One region of the Shinella sp. S4-D37 genome, then DNA from elsewhere that is predicted to be linked to it. Evidence: predicted binding sites of a transcription regulator. Region 1 holds the regulator's gene; the other holds the start of a gene.
The links. The regulator PhoB, encoded in region 1, activates phosphate uptake and scavenging genes when phosphate is short. The targets are predictions, from matches to a motif close to TGTCATNNANCTGTCAT.

Region 1 (5,946 bases):
CAGAGCGTCCTGACCGCCGGCTTCGTCATGGGCATCATGCTGATCCCCTACGTCTCCTCGCTGTCGGACGACATCATCACCGCCGTGCCGCGGGCGCTGCGTGACGGTTCGCTCGGCCTCGGCGCCACCCGTTCGGAGACGATCAAGCGCGTCATCCTGCCGGCGGCCCTGCCGGGCATCGTCGGCGCGCTGCTGATGACGGCGTCCCGCGCCGTCGGCGAAACCATGATCGTGGTGCTGGCGGCCGGCGTCGCCGCCCGCATGCAGCTCAATCCCTTCGAACCGATGACGACGGTGACGGTCAAGATCGTCAACCAGCTGACGGGCGACCTCGAGTTCACCTCGCCCCAGACGCTGGTGGCCTTCGCGCTCGGCATCACGCTCTTCGTCATCACGCTTTGCCTCAACATCTACGCCCTCTACATCGTGCGCAAATACCGGGAGCAGTACGAATGAGCCAGGTCACCACGAGCCCCTCGATGGCCGCCCTCGGCGTCGCCGCCAAGCCGGAACGCCGCGATATCGGCCTCGGCCGCCGCTACGCAGCCGAACGCCGCTTCCGCCTCTATGGCATGGCCGCCATCGGTTTCGGCCTCCTCTTCCTGTTCCTCCTGCTGTTCTCGGTCTTCTCCAAGGGCTATACCGCGTTTCAGCAGTCGATGATCACCATTCCGGTCGAGTTCTCCGAACAGGTCATCGACAAGAACAACGAACGCGCCACCAATCCGCAGAAGCTGGTCTCCGCCAACTATCCGGTCGTGGCCCGCAATGCGCTTGCCAAGGTTCTCGGCGTTGCCGAAGACGACCGCGCCGGCCTGAAGGCGGTCAACGGCATGATCTCGGACAGCGTCCGCGTGCAGTTCCGCGACCTCGTCACCGCCGATCCGTCGATCATCGGCACGACGCGCTCCGTCACCTTCCTCGCGCACGGCGACCTCGATTCCGCCTTCAAGGGCCAGATCGACCTCACCGTGCCGGAGACCAACCGCAAGATCTCCGACACCCAGGTCGGCTGGATGAACACGCTCGTCGAAAGCGGCGCGCTCGCCAAGCATTTCAACACCGGTCTCTTCACGAACGGCGCGTCGAGCCGTCCGGAAGCCGCCGGCGTGGGCGTCGCGGCCATCGGCTCGCTCTACATGATGCTGATCGTGCTCGTGCTCTCGCTGCCGATCGGCGTTGCCGCCTCGATCTACCTGGAGGAATTCGCCCCGAAGAACCGCTTCACGGACCTCATCGAGGTGAACATCAACAACCTCGCTGCCGTGCCGTCCATCGTCTACGGTCTCCTCGGCCTCGCCGTCTTCGTCAACTTCGCGGGCTTCCCGCGCTCGGCGGCCCTCGTCGGCGGCCTGGTGCTGACCCTCATGACGTTGCCGACGATCATCATCGCGACCCGCGCCGCACTGAACGCCGTGCCGCCGTCGATCCGCTCGGCCGCTCTCGGCCTTGGCGCATCGAAGATGCAGACGGTGTTCCACCATGTCCTGCCGCTCGCCATGCCGGGCATCCTGACGGGCACGATCATCGGTCTTGCGCATGCGTTGGGCGAAACCGCGCCGCTGCTCCTCATCGGCATGGTCGCCTTCGTCGCCGACATGCCGGCAACGCCGATGGACCCGGCAACGGCCCTGCCGGTGCAGATCTACATGTGGGCGAACGAGGCCGAGCGCGCCTTCGTGGAGCGCACCTCCGGAGCCATCATCGTGCTCCTCATCTTCCTCATCCTCATGAATGTCGGCGCCATCCTGTTGCGCCGCCGTTTCGAACGGCGCTGGTAGAAGGATCGATCCTATGAACATGATGTCAGAAGCAGCAGTCGAGAAAGCGCTGGACAAGAAAATGAACGACATTTCCTACAAGATGATCGGCAAGGACGTGTCGGTCTACTACGGCGACAAGCGCGCCCTCTACGACGTCAACCTGAACGTCCGTGAAAACACCGTGACGGCGCTCATCGGCCCGTCCGGCTGCGGCAAGTCGACGTTCCTGCGCACGCTGAACCGCATGAACGACACGATCGACGGCTGCCGCGTCACCGGCCGCATCACGCTCGACACGGACGATATCTACGATCCGGCGATCGACGTCGTGGAGCTGCGCGCCCGTGTCGGCATGGTCTTCCAGAAGCCGAACCCGTTCCCCAAGTCGATCTACGAGAACGTCGCCTACGGCCCGCGCATCCACGGCCTTGCCAAGACCAAGGCCGAGATGGACGCCATCGTCGAGCAGAGCCTGCAGAAGGCGGGTCTGTGGAACGAGGTGAAGGACCGCCTGCAGGAAGGCGGCACCGGCCTTTCCGGCGGCCAGCAGCAGCGCCTGTGCATCGCCCGCGCCGTGGCGGTCAGCCCGGAAGTCATCCTGATGGACGAGCCCTGCTCGGCGCTCGACCCGATCGCCACCGCCAAGGTCGAGGAGCTGATCCACGAGCTGCGCGCCAACTTCACCATCGTCATCGTGACGCACTCGATGCAGCAGGCGGCCCGCGTTTCGCAGCGCACCGCCATGTTCCACCTCGGCAACCTCGTGGAGGAGAACGACACCGACAAGATGTTCACCAACCCGGACGACCAGCGCACGCAGGACTACATCATGGGCCGCTTCGGCTGACGCCCCGTCTTACCTGAACCCGAGCGCATCAAGGACAAAGCCATGTCATCGACCCATATCGTCTCCATCTACGACGAAGAACTGAAGTACCTCTCCCGCCGCATCTCCGAAATGGGCGGCACCGCCGAGCAGATGGTCGCCGATTCCGTCCGCGCCCTCGTCACGACGGATGCGGCGCTGGCCCAGAAGGTCATCTCCGAGGACGTCATCCTCGACACGGCCGAACGCCAGATCAACGACAAGGCGATCGTCACCATCGCCAAGCGCCAGCCGATGGCCGCGGACCTGCGCGAGATCATGGGCGCGATCCGCATCGCCGCCGAGCTGGAGCGTGTCGGCGACCTCGGCAAGAACACCGCCAAGCGCGTCATCGCCGTGCAGAGCTCGGGCATGCCCCGCAAGCTCACCCGCGGCCTGGAGCATCTTGCCGAACTGGCGCTGATGCAGCTGAAGGAAGTGCTCGACGTCTACGCCACCCGCTCGATCGAGAAGGCGAAAGCCATCCGCGAGCGTGACGATGAGATCGACGCGATCTACACCTCGCTGTTCCGCGAACTCCTGACCTATATGATGGAAGACCCGCGTAACATCACGCCCTGCACGCATCTCCTGTTCTGCGCCAAGAACATCGAGCGTATCGGCGACCACGCGACCAACATCGCCGAAACCATCTACTACATGGCGACCGGCTCGCAGCCGGAGGGCGAGCGTCCGAAGGACGACACCTCGACCTCCGTTGTCGCGGCCGGCGTTGCCGACGCGTCCGAGTAAACAGAGTAGGGTTCAGCTTCATGGTGCCCAGAATTGCCGTCGTGGAAGACGAGGAGGCGCTTAGCGTCCTCCTCCGCTACAATCTGGAAGCGGAAGGTTTCGAGGTCGATACGATCCTCTCCGGTGACGAGGCCGAGATGCGCCTGCAGGAGCGCATGCCGGACCTCCTCATCCTCGACTGGATGCTTCCGGGCGTCTCCGGCATCGAACTGTGCCGGCGCCTGCGCCAGCGCCCGGAAACCGAGCGCCTGCCGATCATCATGCTGACGGCGCGCGGCGAGGAGAGCGAGCGGGTGCGCGGCCTTGCCACCGGCGCGGACGACTATGTCGTAAAGCCCTTCTCGACGCCGGAACTCGTCGCCCGCGTCAGGGCGATGCTGCGCCGGGCCAAGCCCGAGGTGGTTTCGACCGTGCTGCGCTGCGGCGATATCGAACTCGACCGCGAGACCCATCGGGTCCATCGCCGCACCCGCGAGGTCCGCCTCGGTCCGACGGAGTTCCGCCTGCTGGAGTTCCTGATGACTTCGCCTGGCCGCGTCTTCTCGCGCTCGCAGCTTCTCGACGGCGTCTGGGGGCACGACATCTATGTCGACGAGCGCACCGTCGACGTGCATGTCGGGCGCCTGCGCAAGGCGCTCAACTTCGCCAACATGCAGGACGTCATCCGTACGGTCCGCGGCGCCGGTTATTCGCTGGAAGCCTGAGCGAACGGGATTCCTCCCAAGGACGGAAATGGGCCCTCAGGGGCCTGTTTGCGTTCCGGGGTGCCGTCCGCCCCTCATCCCGCGTCCCAAACGAAAACAGGCCCTTCCGGGCCCGCATCGCATGTTCTGCCGTGGAAAACCTACCGCATCCGGCGGCGTTCGGCCGAGGGCTGGTAGGCGAGGCGCTGGTGGTAGGTGCAGTAGGGCGAGTTGTCCGGGGACTCGTTGCCGCAGAAATGGAAGTCGTCGTTGAGCGGGTCGCCGATCGGCCACTTGCAGGTGCGCTCGGTGAGTTGGGTCAGCTCCAGCCGCCGCGACATCGGCACGACCACGTTGTTGCCGTTGGCCGGAACCGGAAGGGTTTCGACCTGGGCTTCGAAATCGACGTCGATCTCTTCCTTGGCAATGGTGTTGCCGGTGGGACGGACGACGGCGCGGGCGGCGACGGGGCGGGCTGCGAAGGTCGACGGGCGCGGCGTCGCCGGGGCCGGACGCTTCGGGCGGGCCGCGGCCTGGGTGCCGCCGGCCTTGGCGCGGCCGGGCAGGTTCAGCCGGTGCACCTTGCCGATGACGGCGTTGCGGCTGACGCCGCCGAGCTGCGCCGCGATCTGGCTCGCGCTCAGGCCCTCGCTCCAGAGCTTCTTGAGTTTCTCAACGCGCTCGTCTGTCCAGTTCATGTTTTCGTCTCCGCTCGGCGCCCAGGATGCGGGAATCCCTCGTCGTGCTCCGGACGGGTCCGGAACCTGAGCGCCCTAACTCTCTTGCTGACTAGTTCCGCCGCATGCAGTCTAGTAATTGGTCCTTAACCTAGAGACCGGGGGACTCTGTGACAAGAGTCGCTGGAATCCGGGCGAATCGATTTCGGAGTTTTCCCCAACTTGCTGGTCGGGTGTGACTCGATAGAGACACCTTCCGTGCGCGCCGTGAATCCTCACCTTGCGGGATGTTCAGCGCCATTTCGGCCGCGATTTTGTTGACATCCCGGTACGAAATGCCGATAGTGCGGCATGCCGCCGAAAGGCGGCTTTTGGTTTTTCTAAAGGCTGGAAAAGTCAAGCCGCATTCCTGTTTTTCCGCATCTCTTTTCGGAGGATCCGCGCATGGCCGATGTCGCGCCGCTCTATGAAACCTACATGCGTGCGCCGCTCAGGTTCACGCGCGGGGAGGGCGTGTGGCTGATCGCCGAAGATGGCGAGCGATATCTCGATTTTGCCGCCGGCGTCGCCGTCAATTCGCTGGGCCATGCGCATCCCCATCTCGTCGCCGCGCTGAAGGACCAGGCCGACAAGGTCTGGCACCTGTCGAACCTCTACGAGGTCCCGGGCCAGGAAAGCCTCGGCCGCCGGCTGACGGAGGCCACCTTCGCCGACAAGGTGTTCTTCACCAATTCGGGCGCCGAGGCGCTGGAATGCGCGATCAAGACGGCCCGGCGCTACCATTTCGCCAAGGGCCATCCCGGCAAGTTCCATATCATCACCTTCGAAGGCGCCTTCCACGGCCGCACGATCGCGACGATCGCCGCCGGCGGACAGGAGAAGTATATCGAGGGCTTCGGTCCCAAGGCGCCGGGTTTCCTCAAGGTTCCCTTCGGCGATATCGCGGCCGTCAAGGATGCGATCACCGAGGAGACGGCCGGCATCCTGATCGAGCCGGTGCAGGGCGAGGGCGGGCTGCGCCCGGTCTCGAAGGAGTTCATGCAGGAGTTGCGCCAGCTCTGCGACGAATACGGCCTGCTGCTCATCCTGGACGAGGTGCAGACCGGCGTCGGCCGCACGGGGCGCCTCTTCGCCCATGAGCTGGCGGGGGTCGCGCCCGACATCATGGCGATCGCCAAGGGCATCGGCGGCGGCTTCCCGCTCGG
Region 2 (5,946 bases), 1.1 Mb from region 1:
CGACCGGCCGCGAATATATCCGCATGGCGCTGGGCGGCGTGCGCGACGAGGCCGAGATCCGCGGCCACCGCCGCACCTATATCGGCTCGATGCCCGGCAAGGTCATCCAGTCGATGAAGAAGGCGAAGAAGTCCAACCCGCTCTTCCTGCTCGACGAGATCGACAAGATGGGCATGGATTTCCGCGGCGATCCGTCGTCTGCCCTGCTGGAGGTGCTCGATCCGGAACAGAACTCGACCTTCATGGACCATTACCTGGAAGTCGAATACGACCTGTCCAACGTCATGTTCGTGACGACGGCGAACACGCTGAACATTCCCGCGCCCCTGATGGACCGCATGGAAGTGATCCGCATCGCCGGCTACACGGAAGAAGAGAAGCTGGAAATCGCGCAAAGGCACCTCCTGCCGAAGGCGATCCGCGACCACGCGCTGCAGCCGAAGGAATTCTCGGTCACCGACGGCGCGCTGATGGCGGTCATCCAGCAGTACACCCGTGAAGCCGGTGTGCGTAACTTCGAACGCGAATTGATGAAGCTCGCCCGCAAGGCGGTCACCGAGATCATCAAGGGCAAGGCGAAGAGCGTCGAGGTCACGGCGGAGAACATCCACGACTTCCTCGGCGTTCCGCGCTTCCGCCACGGCGAAGCCGAGCGCGAGGACCAGGTCGGCGTCGTCACGGGTCTTGCCTGGACGGAAGTCGGCGGCGAACTGCTCACCATCGAAGGCGTCAGCCTGCCGGGCGGCAAGGGCCGCATGACGGTCACGGGCAACCTGAAGGACGTGATGAAGGAATCGATCTCGGCGGCGGCCTCCTATGTCCGCTCGCGCGCCGTCGATTTCGGCATCGAGCCGCCGCGCTTCGACAAGACGGACATCCACGTCCACGTTCCCGAGGGCGCGACGCCGAAGGACGGTCCGTCCGCCGGTATCGCCATGGCGACCGCCATCGTCTCCATCATGACCGGCATTCCGGTCTTGAAGGATATCGCGATGACGGGCGAGGTGACGCTGCGCGGCCGGGTGCTGCCGATCGGCGGCCTGAAGGAAAAGCTGCTCGCGGCGCTTCGCGGCGGCATCAAGAAGGTGCTGATCCCGGAAGAGAACGCCAAGGACCTGGCCGACATTCCGGACAATGTGAAGAACAGCATGGAGATCGTTCCGGTCTCGCGCATGGGCGAGGTGATCAAGCACGCGCTCGTGCGCCGGCCGGAGCCGATCGAGTGGGACGCAACGGTCGAGGATGCCAAGGTTCCGGCGGTCGAATCGACCGACGAGGGCACCGGCGCGATCGCCCATTGAGCCTTGCAGCCGGGCGACATACCCCGGCATTTTCGAGCGAAACGGGAAAAGACCGGCCTTTCGGCCGGTCTTTTTCGTTGAAAAACGTGTGCAAACCCTGGATTCTCAGGGTTTTGCGACGAAATTTTCTTGCGGGGCGAGGGGCGATGCGTATTCTGCCCCCGACTTGTATGAGTCGTTTCAAACCGAATGAAAGGGGTGGAAACATGAACAAGAATGAACTCGTATCCGCAGTGGCTGAGAAGTCTGGCCTCTCCAAGACGGACGCGGCATCGGCTGTCGACGCCGTTTTCGAGACCATCCAGGGCGAACTCAAGAACGGCGGCGACGTTCGTCTCGTCGGTTTCGGCAATTTCTCCGTATCGCGCCGTGAAGCCTCCAAGGGCCGCAACCTCTCGACCGGCGCCGAGATCGAGATCCCGGCACGCAACGTGCCGAAGTTCTCGGCCGGCAAGGGCCTGAAGGACGCCGTCAACGGCTGATTCTCCGTTCGGGCAGAGCGGTTATCCACTCCGCCGCCAAACCTGGAATTCAGGGTCGGGGTCCGGTTTTTCCGGGCCCCTTTTTATTTGCGGGGGGAAGGGCCGGGCGTGTCGCCGAATTGTCATCGGCCTGTAACAGGAAAGCCTCAGAACCGCCGGGTTCCTTTTGACCGGATCCCGGAGGATTTCATGAAGACCCGTTCGATCACCGCCGCGCTCGCCGCGGTCCTCGCCGCTTCGGTGGCCTCTGCCGCCAGCGCCGAGCCCGTATTCAATCGCATTGCGTCCTTCGCCGTCGCCGACAACCTGCCCGAGGGCGTCGACAAGGCGAGGCCGACCTCGTCGGAAATCATCAGCGCCTCGGAAGACGGCAACACGCTCGTCTATTCCGACAGCCCGAACAAGGCGATCGGCTTCATCGACATCACCGATGCGAAGGCCCCGAAGGCCGGCGGCACCGTCGCCTTCGACGGCGAGCCGACCTCGGTCACCATCGCCGCCGGCAAGGCGCTCGTGGCGATCAACACGCGCGAAAGCTTCGTGAAGCCGTCGGGCGTCCTCGCCCAGGTCGATGTCGCCTCCAAGGCCATCGAGGCGACCTGCGATCTCGGCGGCCAGCCGGATTCGATCGACCTCAACAAGGACAGGACGATCGCCGCCATTGCCATCGAGAACGAACGCGACGAAGAGGTCAATGACGGCGCCATCCCGCAGATGCCGGCCGGCGATCTCGTGCTCATCTCCCTGAAGGACGGCGTCGTCGATTGCGGCTCGATCAAGCATGTCACGCTGACCGGCCTTGCCGACGTTGCCGGCGAGGATCCCGAACCGGAATTCGTCTCCTTCAACAACCTCGACGAAGTCGCCCTGACGCTGCAGGAGAACAACCATATCGTCATCATCGACGGCAAGACCGGCACGGTGAAGTCGCACTTCTCCGCCGGCACGGTCAGCCTCGAAGGCATCGACACCAAGAAGGACGGCGCGCTCACGTTCACCGGCGAGATGAAGGATGTCCCGCGCGAGCCGGACGCCGTGAAGTGGCTGGACGACAACCGCCTGGTCGTCGCCAACGAGGGCGACTGGAAGGGCGGCGCGCGCGGCTTCACCATCTTCGACAAGCAGGGCAAGGTCCTCTACGAGAACGGCGCCGGCTTCGAGCGCGAGATCGCCCGGATCGGCCATTACCCGGACAAGCGCAACAAGAAGGGTGTCGAGCCGGAAGGCATGGAAGCCGCCAAATTCGGCGACGACAACCTGTTCTTCGTGCTCGCCGAGCGCGCCTCGGTCGTCGGCGTCTACAAGGATACCGGCGGCGAGCCCGAGCTTCTCCAGTTGCTGCCGTCGGGCGTCGGGCCGGAAGGCGCCGTCGCGATCCCCAGCCGCAACCTCTTCGTGACCGCCAACGAGACCGACCTCGTCGAGGACGGCGGCGCCCGTGCGCATGTCATGATCTATGAGCGCGCCGAAGGCGAGGCCGCCTATCCGCAGATCGTCTCCACCGACAAGGACGGCGAACTCATCGGCTTCGGCGCCCTCTCGGGTCTCGCGCCGGTCGAGGACAAGCCGGGCATGCTCTATGCCGTCAACGATTCCTTCTACGCCTCGCAGCCGACGATCTTCACGATCGACGCCACCGCGAAGCCGGCGAGGATCGTCGATGCGCTGCGCATCACCCGGGGTGGCGCCGCCGCCCAGAAGCTCGACAGCGAAGGCCTGACGCCGGACGGCGAGGGCGGCTTCTGGCTCGCCAACGAGGGCGATGCCGACAAGCTCTACAGCCACGCCATCCTCCATGTGAACGGGAAGGGCGAGATCCAGAAGGAAATCGCCATTCCCGCCGCGCTGCGCGCCGGCGAGAAGCGCTTCGGTTTCGAAGGCATCGCCAGCGTCGGCGAAGGCGACGACAAGGTGCTGTGGATGGCCATGCAGCGCGAATGGGGCGACGACGAGAAGGGTTTTGTGAAGCTCGTCTCCTACAAGCCTTCCTCGGAAGAATGGGGCGCCGTGCGCTATCCGCTCGAAAAGACGGAAAGCGGCTGGGTCGGCCTTTCCGAGATCACCGTCCATGGCGACCATGCCTATATCATCGAGCGTGACAACCTGATCGGTGAGGCCGCCAAGCTGAAGAAGCTCTACCGCGTGGCGCTTTCAGACCTGAAGCCGGCCGCGCTCGGCGGCGATCTGCCCGTCGTCAGGAAGGAAGAGGTCCGCGACCTCATCCCGGACCTCAAGGGCGCCACCAACGGTTTCGTCGTCGACAAGGTCGAGGGCTTTGCCGTCGACGCCGCCGGCAACGGCTTCGTGGTGACCGACAATGACGGCGTCGACGATTCTTCCGGCGAGACGCTGTTCTTCGGCATCGGCCCGATGAACGCCATGTAAGCCGGCATCGGCCGAGCGACTATCACAAACGAGAAAGGCCGGGATCGCAGGATCCCGGCCTTTCTACCGTCTTCCGTTGCCGCCCGGCTCAGCCGATGGCGCGCAGGGGGCGCGCGGCGTCCGTGCCGCTCTCGGCCTTGTCCCGCTCGCGTTGCAATTCTTCGGTCTTCTCGCTGAGGCAGCGGACGATTTCCTTGAGGTGCTGCTTCTGGTCTTCGGTCAGCACCGCGAAGATCGCCTCGATCGTCTTGTGCTGCGGCTGCTGGGCGGCGGAGATCACCGTGCGGCCCATATCCGTGATCGAGACGATCTTGGCGCGGCGGTCCTTCGGGTCCGGCTCGCGCTTGACGAGCTTGTCGCGCTCCAGCCCGTCGATCGCCTCCGTCACCGTGCGGGGCGCGAAACCGAGCGCGCAGGCGATGTCCGTCGAGCGCTGCGGGCCCTGACATTCCAGAAGAAGCAGGAACTTGCTGCGGGCAAGCGACACGCCTTCGTCCATCATGCACTCGTTCACCAGGCGGCTCACCTGATGGTAGAGTTTGAACATGCCCTGGGAGATTTCTATCGTGCTACTCATGAGGGGAAATATAGGTATTATGAGGGACCATGTCAAATGATCGTGAAGGTTTTCGGATAATTTGATCATATATATTGAACGATCTCTGTAAATGCGAACGGTCAGGTCGCGGCGGTTATTCCCGTTCTTTCCCGGAATTTTCGGGGTGGGGTGATTTCTCTCCTGCATAACCTTGCCGGCGGGGCGCCAAGCATTGACCCGGCGGAAGGGGAAAGCGATTGTCCGGGGATGCCGTTCCGCTTCATCCACACTGCCGATCTCCACCTCGATTCGCCCCTCACGTCGCTCGCCTTGCGCAATGCCGAGCTTGGCGACCTGGTGCGCGGGGCGACGCGCAAGGCGCTGGAGCGCATCGTCGACCTTGCGATCACGGAAGCGGTCGACGCGCTCATCATCGCCGGCGATCTCTACGACGGTTCGCAGACCTCCATGGCGACGGCGCTCTTCCTGATGGGGCAGATGCGCCGGCTGGAGGCGGCCGGCATCCGCGTCTTCCTCATCCGCGGCAACCACGACGCCCAGTCGCAGATCACCCGCGAACTGACCTTTCCGCCGAACGTGCACGTCTTCGACGGCCGCGGAAAGCCGGTGAGGGCCGGCATATTGGCGAGCGGCCGCGAAATCCACGTGCACGGCATCAGCTTTGCCCATCCCCATGCCCCGGCCTCGCTGCTGCCGGGCTTCCGCGCCCCGGTGCCGGACGCCGTCAATATCGGCCTCCTGCACACCAGCCTTGCGGGCGCCAGCCGCCACGATCCCTATGCGCCCGTCGGCGTGGCCGATCTTGCCGCGCACGGCTTCGACTACTGGGCGCTCGGCCATATCCACCAGCGCCGGGTGCATCTCGAAAAGCCGTGGATCGTCATGCCCGGCAATCCGCAGGGGCGCGACATCAACGAGGGCGGGCCGAAGGGCGTGACGCTCGCCACCGTCGAGGACGACGGCACGATCACCTGCGCGCTGCATCCGGTGGCCGTCGCGCTGTTCGAGCGGCTTTCCGTCGATCTCTCCGGCGTCGACGACTGGCGCGGCATGCTCGACCGTGTCGAAACCGCGCTGGGGCAGGCGAGGGCCGGGGCGGGCGGCGCCCATCTCGTCGCGCGCCTTTCCCTTGCCGGCGCCACGCCGCTCGCCTGGCGCCTGCGCCGCGACGAGGACCTCCTCACGGCCGAGTTGCAGAACCTTGCCGCCTCGCTCGGCG

Region 2: a site for PhoB is predicted at 1,904-1,920, ahead of AB3G45_RS18120 (esterase-like activity of phytase family protein). Genes of this name have one in related genera too.

What each region holds. Positions count from the first base shown of each region.
Region 1 is NZ_JBFNXL010000005.1:3,299,603-3,305,548, reverse strand. It holds gene pstC (phosphate ABC transporter permease subunit PstC) at 1-456, shown strand, start outside; gene pstA (phosphate ABC transporter permease PstA) at 453-1,781, shown strand; gene pstB (phosphate ABC transporter ATP-binding protein PstB) at 1,795-2,610, shown strand; gene phoU (phosphate signaling complex protein PhoU) at 2,653-3,381, shown strand; gene phoB (phosphate regulon transcriptional regulator PhoB) at 3,402-4,085, shown strand; gene AB3G45_RS23680 (GcrA family cell cycle regulator) at 4,226-4,762, opposite strand; gene AB3G45_RS23675 (aspartate aminotransferase family protein) at 5,186-5,946, shown strand, end outside.
Region 2 is NZ_JBFNXL010000005.1:2,180,430-2,186,375, reverse strand. It holds gene lon (endopeptidase La) at 1-1,301, shown strand, start outside; gene hupB (DNA-binding protein HupB) at 1,508-1,783, shown strand; gene AB3G45_RS18120 (esterase-like activity of phytase family protein) at 1,973-4,168, shown strand; gene AB3G45_RS18115 (MarR family winged helix-turn-helix transcriptional regulator) at 4,257-4,715, opposite strand; gene AB3G45_RS18110 (exonuclease SbcCD subunit D) at 4,974-5,946, shown strand, end outside.